DNA from 4 places in the Paenibacillus sp. FSL H3-0310 genome. Region 4 is predicted to be linked to each of the others. Evidence: predicted binding sites of a transcription regulator. Region 4 holds the regulator's gene; each other region holds the start of a gene.
The links. The regulator Rex, encoded in region 4, represses fermentation and respiration genes when NADH is low (regulators of the CRP and FNR family bind a similar motif). The targets are predictions, from matches to a motif close to TTGTGAAATATTTCACAA.
Positions count from the first base shown of each region.

Region 1: a site for Rex is predicted at 901-918, ahead of MHH63_RS20720 (flavocytochrome c). Genes of this name have one in related genera too.
Region 2: a site for Rex is predicted at 991-1,008, ahead of adhE (bifunctional acetaldehyde-CoA/alcohol dehydrogenase). Genes of this name have one in related genera too.
Region 3: a site for Rex is predicted at 1,368-1,385, ahead of MHH63_RS23035 (phosphoketolase family protein). Genes of this name have one in related genera too.

Region 1 covers NZ_JBBODC010000002.1:277,209-279,420, reverse strand. Annotated here, with positions in the region: gene MHH63_RS20720 (flavocytochrome c) at 1-799, opposite strand, end outside; gene MHH63_RS20715 (histidine kinase) at 1,072-2,212, shown strand, end outside.
Region 2 covers NZ_JBBODC010000001.1:1,312,433-1,314,644, reverse strand. Annotated here, with positions in the region: gene adhE (bifunctional acetaldehyde-CoA/alcohol dehydrogenase) at 1-915, opposite strand, end outside; gene MHH63_RS05850 (ABC transporter substrate-binding protein) at 1,324-2,212, opposite strand, start outside.
Region 3 covers NZ_JBBODC010000002.1:828,351-830,562, forward strand. Annotated here, with positions in the region: gene MHH63_RS23035 (phosphoketolase family protein) at 1-1,251, opposite strand, end outside; gene MHH63_RS23040 (GntR family transcriptional regulator) at 1,545-2,212, opposite strand, start outside.
Region 4 covers NZ_JBBODC010000001.1:1,595,712-1,597,923, reverse strand. Annotated here, with positions in the region: gene MHH63_RS07180 (amidohydrolase) at 1-760, opposite strand, end outside; gene MHH63_RS07175 (redox-sensing transcriptional repressor Rex) at 747-1,400, opposite strand; gene dinG (ATP-dependent DNA helicase DinG) at 1,531-2,212, opposite strand, start outside.

The DNA of each region.
Region 1 (2,212 bases), on a different contig from region 4:
TCAACGCACGTTTTCTGGAATGGCCACCAAATTGGAACAGATGATCAGGTAAGAACTCTACCTTGATATCATCGCGCAGCCATTCGGCAGATGCTAGAGCATTGTCGGCAAGAATACGAACCATCTTTGGATCCCCGAGGTTGTCTCCGCCTTTCATCGTATCATTATAGAACAAGTCAGCCGTGTCATCTGTGATGCCAAGAGCACGTTCAACCCAGTTGTCAGGCGCATTCATCTCACCACCGGAGATCAATGTGTTGCCGCCAACAGCTGGCATTTTCTCGAGCAGAACTACATTAGCTCCAGCGCTCTTCGCTTCGATAGCCGCACTAAAGCCAGCACCCCCGGCACCGATGACGACAACATCATAGGTTTGCTCGACTTCTTCTTTGTCTTTGCTTCCACTGACTGCAGCGCCAGCGACAAGGGTAAGTCCAGACTTCGTAATTGCATCTTGAATGGCTTCGAGATATCCTTTGCTTGTAACTGTAGATCCGCTAATGGCATCAACTTTTGCGCTGTTAGTTGCCATGACCTCTTGCTTGAGCTGCGTATAAACAGGTTCTGCAAGTACTTCATTTTCCTTATGCTCTGTCACTTTAATGTCAGTGATCTTGTTATCTAATAAGGAGACTTGTACTTTAATATCGCCGTGTTTACCTTGCCCAACTCCTTCAAAGACTTGAACTCCGTTTGCATCTGCAGCGGGCTCTGCATCTTTACTGCCGCAAGCAGCAAGCGTGAACATAAGACTGAGGACTAGTAGAATAGATAACAGCTTTTTCGTGTGAGTTCGCATAATATCTCCTTCATTCTGTTGTGGATTGGTTACATACACTAGGGAGAGGAAGATTTGCTAGGCAAATCCTTTATCTCTAGCCTAGACATGAATGTTATTTCATGTGAAAATATGCACAATACCTATTATAGATTTAGTACAGCATTATGTATTTGCACAGATTAGTGTTTTTTTGTCTTTTTCGGGCATGTAAGAAACGGATATTGTGAAGGGCTATGATTACAATGAAATCAATTCACTTAAAAATTACGTTAATCGCAGGAGGCTGCTTCTTGCTGCTGTTCGTTGCATTGCTTGTAACAATATATTTGGAGATGAACCATACGGTTGTCCCTTTGAATAAGAACTTAACGCAGCAAGTGGTTACTGCACGCAGCGACCAGATTGATTATTGGTTTAATCAGCGCATTGGAGAGATAGACATGCTTGCTTCTCTAGCTTCGGACCATCAGTGGACACGAGATGAATTGCTGCAAGAGTTCGATAAGTTCGAGGCGAAGAAGAAAGTAGAGTACGAATCCATACGCGTGGTGGATATTCACGGAAATTCCTGGTCAGCAAGGGACAAGCCTTTTTCGATACTAAACCGACCCTACTATCGAAAACTGCTGAATTCAGATTCCAATTATGTGGTAAGCAATCCGATCGTATCCAAAGCGAATGCAGCCGAAATCGTCGTCATTCTTTATCGCGTGAATCCATCGGTGAATGATGAGGTAGCTTATATTGCCGCAGCCGTCTCCGTCAAGAAGATGAGGGAGATTGCTCAAGATGTAATGCTATATGACCAGTCAGGCCAGCTTATCGTCGATTGCAGAGAGCTGGGTGAAGAAGATGGAGCGGAGGATACAGCAGATAAGAAGAACATGAGTGTATTTGAGGCTCCAATTCAAAATGTGGAAGGCTGGAAGTTAGTACTCAAAGTACCGAATTCAAGTCTATCGTTAGCGGTGATCAAAACCCAGCGGACTGCATTGCTGGTAGGCGTTCTTATCGGTAGTGCGTTTATCGTCTTTCTGGTGCTGCTTGCTTCTTCCATTATTCGTCCAATTCAGTCGCTTCGCCAGGTAATGGAAAATGTGCAGAACGGCAACCAAACCATACGAGCAGATGTTACGCGCTCGGATGAGATCGGCGATCTTGGACGAAGCTTCAATGACATGCTTGTTCAATTATACGCTGTGGAGCAGGACCGAAAGGAGATGGAACTCAGACTGATTCATGAGCAGATCAAGCCGCACTTTTTATACAACACATTGGATACGATCCAGTGGATGGCAACGGAACATGGAGCAGACAATGTGGTGGAGATGGTGGAAGCGCTTAGCGCGTATTTCCGATTAGGGCTTGGCACAGGCAGTCCATACATTCTGCTTGATCAGGAGTTGTACCATGTCGAGAGTTATCTTCATA
Region 2 (2,212 bases), 280 kb from region 4:
AACCGCACATTTATCAACGTTCATAGCGCCGCTAGTAAGTTTGGCAGCTTCTTCTTTGTTAACAAAGTAGCAGCCATTAGCGATCATTTTCTTTTTCACTTGATCGAAGATTGGTTCTTCGATAATAACAGCTTGCTCGGAAGCACAGATCATACCATTATCAAATGTTTTGGAAAGAATGATGTCCGTTACGGCTTGATCGATATCCGCGCTCTTTTCGATGAATGCAGGTACGTTACCAGGACCTACGCCAAGAGCTGGTTTACCACAGCTATAAGCTGCTTTTACCATTGCAGAACCGCCTGTTGCGAGAATAAGTGCAACGTCAGGGTTGTTCATCAAAGCATTTGTTTTGTCCATCGTTGGCATTTCAATCCATTGGATACAGTTCTCAGGTGCGCCAGCTTTTACAGCCGCATCATGAAGAATTCTAGCAGCTGCTGCACTACACTCTTGCGCAGATGGGTGGAAACCGAATATAATAGGGTTCCGTGTCTTAATCGAAATCAACGCTTTAAACATCGTGGTGGATGTAGGGTTGGTTACCGGTGTGATACCCATTACAATTCCGACGGGCTCAGCAATTTTTTGGAAGCTTTCATAAGCATTGTCTTCAATAACGCCTACTGTTTTATCGTATTTAATTCCGTGCCAGATATATTCTGTCGAGAAGATGTTTTTAGTAATTTTGTCTTCGTAAACCCCGCGGCCAGTTTCTTCTACAGCCAATTTAGCGAGGTACATATGTTTGTCGAGTCCAGCCAACGCCATTGCATGAACGATTGTGTCAACTTGCTCTTGATCCAGCGCCATGAATGCCTCATGTGCTTTTTTCGCTTTATCCACCAAAGTCTGAATATACTCTTCAGCGGTAGTTTGTTTAACTTGGGCGGCGACTTCGTTCTTAACTGCCATCTCCCTCGTCCTCCTGTCAATTTTTAGGTTGTTTTTCTCTACACATTTATCTTATCACATCATTTCCACCTTGTATAGTGAAATCTTTCACAAAGTATAAAGTTTTTTTGATTTGTTTTCAAAGCGCTTTCATTCGATCATTTTATAGGTTTTTTACCATTATTTATGCTGTAATATCCCTTAAATCTAAAGTTTATGTTTAAAAAGACAAGAACCAATACCCATTTTCTACCTTTCCGCTCGCAAAAATATTTTAAAAATGCAAATCTATTTTTGTTGACACTCTATTTTTCCCATGACCCTCTAAAAAATAGTCGGAAACCATCCGTCGTGTTGATTTATAAAAATATCAATAATATAAACATAAAAAAACCGACTCCTAAAGGAGCCGGTTCTGTCCTTCCTTGCCTATTCTACTTTAATTGTATCGAAGAATTTCTCTTGCACTGTTTTTGCAGCAGCTTCAAGCTGTGTCTTGGAATCTGTTCCCTTTTTGGAGAACAGCTCTTGAATTACATTGGACATGGTTGCGTAGTAGTCCTGTGTATTGTATTGCGCTTCCGGTTTACCGTCCAGCAAGCCTAAAATATCAGGGCTGTATTGATATACATTTGTATATTTATCATACACAGCTTTTGTTTTCTTGCCGAAGTCAGAATCTGCAGAATAGTAATCTAAGAGCGGCGGAATAAAGTATTTGCCATCCGTTGTACGTTGTTGCAGAACCGCATCCAGTGCTTCTAGACCTTTATCGGAGAAGTAATCAAATGTAATATAACGGAATGCCATTTCTTGCTCGTCTGGTGTTGCATTTGGATTGATTACAAGGTAGTCACCACCAAGTACCCCAGTGTGTTTTCCGCCTTTTTCCATCGCAGGCATTGGATACGTAAGTACATCTTCTGGTTTCAGACCGCCTTGATTCAACGCTTGCTCAATAACACCGTCAGATCCAGCCATTACCATTGCTGTACGACTTTGTTGGAATGCGCCTACAGCATCACCCCAGCCCAGTGCCCAATCCTGAGGAATCGCGTTTGCTTCCCATCTAAGTTTCTTGTAGAAATCCAGCGCTTTAATCCCAGCCTCAGAATTAAAAGTAGCTACAACCTTACCGCCTTCAATCTTCTGAATTTCACCGCCAGCTTCGAACAGGAAGTTGGTCCAGTTCCAGCCTGCTTCATTCCCTTTACCCATTGGAGCAATACCGGAAATCCCTTTTTTGGTATCAGCTACGCCTTTCGCGGTATTCAGCATATCATCCCAAGTCCAATCCATAGATGGAACAGCAACGCCT
Region 3 (2,212 bases), on a different contig from region 4:
GCGGTTCTCTTCGTTCATAGAGATAACATCTTTCATGTATTTACCCAGAACGGCCATATCTTGTGCTATTACTTCACCTGGTTTGGAATTATCAAGTGCGAACTTACGGAAATTCGGTAAGTTTAGATCTTTAATTTGGTTGCCAGCATTAGTAACTGGGTTCATTCCCATACGTCTGTCGCCAGTTGGCAGAATCTCAGCAAGTTCAGCGTTCAGACGACCATTGTCATCAAATAATTCTTCTGGTCTATAGCTGTTCATCCACTCCAATAACGCCGGAGCATGCTTCATATTTTTTTGATCCACTGGAATCGGCACCTGATGGGCACGGAAAGAGTTCTCATTCGGAACACCATCCCATTGCTTTGGACCCGTCCAGCCCTTAGGAGAACGGAAGACCAACATTGGCCAAACCGGACGCGTCAGGTCATTGTTGTCACGTGCATTCTTTTGAATCGCTTCAATTCTTTCAACGATGGTATCAAGTACCTTAGCCATTTCCGGATGCATTAGATCAGGATTTTCGCCTTCAACGAAGAACGGTTCCCAACCCATACCTTTAAAGTATGCAGTAATTTCTTCTTTGGATTGACGAGACAGAATCGTTGGGTTACTGATTTTGAAACCATTTAAGTGCAAGATCGGCAGAACTGCACCATCAGTAACTGGATTGATGAACCGGTTGGAGAACCATGAAGCCGCTAATGGGCCAGTTTCAGCCTCTCCATCACCAATAACAACCGCGGAGATCAAATCTGGATTATCCAGAATTGCACCTACACCATGGGATAGAGAATAACCTAATTCGCCACCTTCGTGGATCGATCCAGGTGTTTCAGGGGCAGCATGGGAAGCAACTCCACCTGGGAAAGAGAATTGTTTGAACAATTTCTTCAGGCCTGGGATATCTTGTGTGATTTCCGGATAAATTTCAGTATAGCTACCATCGAGATAGGAGTTCGAAACCATGACCTGACCGCCATGACCAGGGCCCTCGATGTAGAACATATTCAAATCATATTTAGTAATGACCCGATTCAAATGGGCATAAATAAAGTTCTGGCCTGGAATAGTTCCCCAGTGTCCAATGGGCTTAATCTTTACGTCTGCTTCTTTCAGCGGTTCTCTTAACAACGGATTATCTTTCAAATACAGTTGACCTACAGAGATGTAGTTAGTTGCGCGCCAGTATGCATCAAGCTTCTCTAAATAAGTTTTTGATGAGTAATCAACATCCATGGATAATACCATTTCTTCCACTCCCCAAAATTTTTTCTGTGTCTACATTGCCGTAATTTCTTCCACAAGTACATCATACCGCCGCCAAAAATTAATTCAACCTTTTCAACAAATGATACGGTCCAATTTTGTGAAAATATGAACATAGTATGAAAAACAGTGTCAATTGTCTGTAAAAATACGTCAATATTAATATATATGTAAAAATATGGACTGAAGTTTGCGGGGGTATTTGCTACTTGTCCTTCATCTATTTTGCGCAAAATAAAAAAAATAAGACCGAGAAAAATTCCCCAGTCTTACTTTTAATGAACGGACACAAAGGTATTAAATTTTAAGTATTTATAGTGGAAGCGCATATGGGAGAATTCAAATGGCGTGCCATTATCTAAAAAGAAAATCCCTTCCATAATGCTTACTGGCTCATTCGCCTGCAAATGCAGCAGCTCTTGATCCGTAGCCTCAGAGGGTTCTGCGGATATCGATAAAAAGGATTTGGTTACCGCCAGATTTCGTGAATCCTCCAAATAATTAAAGATAGATCCTTCAATAATGGTCTGATTTAAATTCTGTACAATTTTGATTGGGATATAACCTGTTTCAATCATAAAGGGTTCATCATCAAAAAGACGCAAGCGAACGATTTTGTATACAAAATCATGTGGGCCTAGAAACAGATCCCGTTGCAGATCTTCCGTTGGTGGAATGACCTCGAATTTCAAAACTTTAATCTTTGGCTTCTTCCCATTCATTTGAAAATTGTCGGTGACACCTAAATTAGAGCCTTCGTAGTTAAAAATAGATTCATTTTTTATGTATAAAGGATTTATAAATGTCCCTGAGCCACGCTTTTTAAAAATAATGCCGGCATTTGCCATTTTAGTCAGAGCACTTTTAATAGAACTACGACTCACTTGATAAGTTTCACTAAGCGTTCGTTCATCCGGTAATTTCATATCGGGAAACTGCCCAG
Region 4 (2,212 bases):
GAACACCATGTGCAACTATCGAGGGACGTGTGAACATGCCAAGCTTCTCTAAGTGAGCTACAGGACGCAACCCGTAATCCGCCACATTTTGTTCCACTTCACGTTTCGTTTCGGACATATGCGTATGCATCGGTAAATCCAGATCATGCGCTGCCTGCACAAACTTAACCAGGAAGTCCGGAGGGCAAGTATAAGGGGCGTGTGGCGAGATCATAGTAGTAATTCTACCGTCAGCCTTTCCATGCCAGTTACGGGCAAAAGAAATCGCTTCCGCAAGCTTGTGATTCTGTACATCCTCTGGACATAACCCGATCACACCACGCATCAATACGGAACGGATACCTGATAACTCAGCTACCTCGGCTACTCGGTCCATATGATCATACATATCGAGGAAGGTCGTAGTTCCACCCTTCAGCATTTCCAATACAGATAAGGAGGTTCCCCAGTATACATCATCACCGGAGAACTTTTCCTCCATTGGCCACATCTTCTCCTGAAGCCACACTTGTAGCGCTAAATCATCTCCATATCCACGCAGCAAAGACATCGCCGCATGACCATGTGTGTTTACAAGTCCAGGCATGAACAGCAGACGGCTGCCATCAACCACTTGCACTCCAGCTTCCATCTGAGGCTCTTCTTTTCCTATGTAAGTGATTAAATCATCTTCAATAGTCATATATCCACTCAGAACCGGCTCATCCGTTCCCGGAGTCAGAAAATACCCGCCCTTAATTATCGTTTTATTGTTGTTCATGTTCACTTTCTTCCTTTCCATCCCGCAAGTAATAAGCAAGACTTTGCAGATCAGTTGTAAAATCAGCTGCATGCACCCGGATATTCGGTGGTGTCTTCAGAATCACAGGGGCAAAGTTCAAAATTGCTTCAATCCCAGAAGAAATGAGGATATCTGCTACATTTTGAGCTTCTGAATCAGGTACGGTAATAATGGCAATGCGAATACCTTGCTCACGAATTGTGCTGCCTAGTTCATCCATCGGTTGCACAGTAAGGGAGTTGATCTTACGTCCAACCTTAGGAGCGTACGAATCAAATATAGCCGTAATTTTCATAGTATCTTTGAGATATGCATTGTAATTAGACAAGGCATGTCCGAGATTACCTGCTCCAACTAAAGCTACATTAAGCTGTTGATCCAGCTTCAGGATATGACGGATTTTCTCAATAAGATACGTTACATCATATCCGATACCTTTTCTGCCGAAGTCACCAAAATATGCTAAATCCTTACGAATCTGTGCGGGATTAAGATCAAGCTTTTGTCCAAGTTCCTGAGAGGAAACTGTTAATATTTCGCGATTCTGGAGATCATTCAAAAAACGCAAGTACACAGGTAGTCTGCGAACAACGGCTTCTGATATTTTATCCGATTTCATATTTTTCCTCCTAAAAATAGTAATGTTCTTGTGAAAATCCATATTCAAACGTCTACCTCTCCTTATTAAGGACGGTACTGTAACACACCGCCCTTAAGGATAAGGAGGAGCTAAACTGAAGACGAGCGTTTTAAGAAGCGCCGCCATCCTCTAGCCATTCCGCTATGCGAGGGACCATTTGATCAGTAAGCATATGCTCCATTTTGGGACCAGGCAATGAATAAAGGAAATACTTCCCGTAATGAGATTCAATAACCCTTGTATCATAAACAATAACTATTCCGCGATCCTGCGCCGTGCGAACCAGTCTTCCGAATCCCTGCTTAAAACGAATAACCGCTTGAGGAACAGATAATTTCATGAACGGATTCTTCTTCTGGGCCTGTAATAACTCCGACTTCGCTTCCGCCAACGGGTGATTCGGCGGTTGAAATGGAAGTCTCACGATGGCCAGGCAAGTCAGTGCTTCACCTGGAATATCTACACCTTCCCAGAAGCTGCTCGTCCCCAGCAATACGGATGCTGCACTGTCCTGAAAGCGGCGGATCAGCTTGCTCCGGCTGCCACCTTCCACGCCTTGACCAAGCACCGTAATCTCTTGTGAGGCCAAAGCCTCTTTAAGCGGATCATATACCTGACGCAGCATTTTATAAGAAGTAAACAGAACCAGCATCCGCCCACGTGTTGTTTTAGCAGCTTCCGATAATGACTGTACGAGTGTATCGACAAATCGAGCATCGCCCACACTCCCCTTCACACTAGGAAAATCACGCGGTATAACTAGCAGTGCCTGCTCGCGATACTTAAAGGGA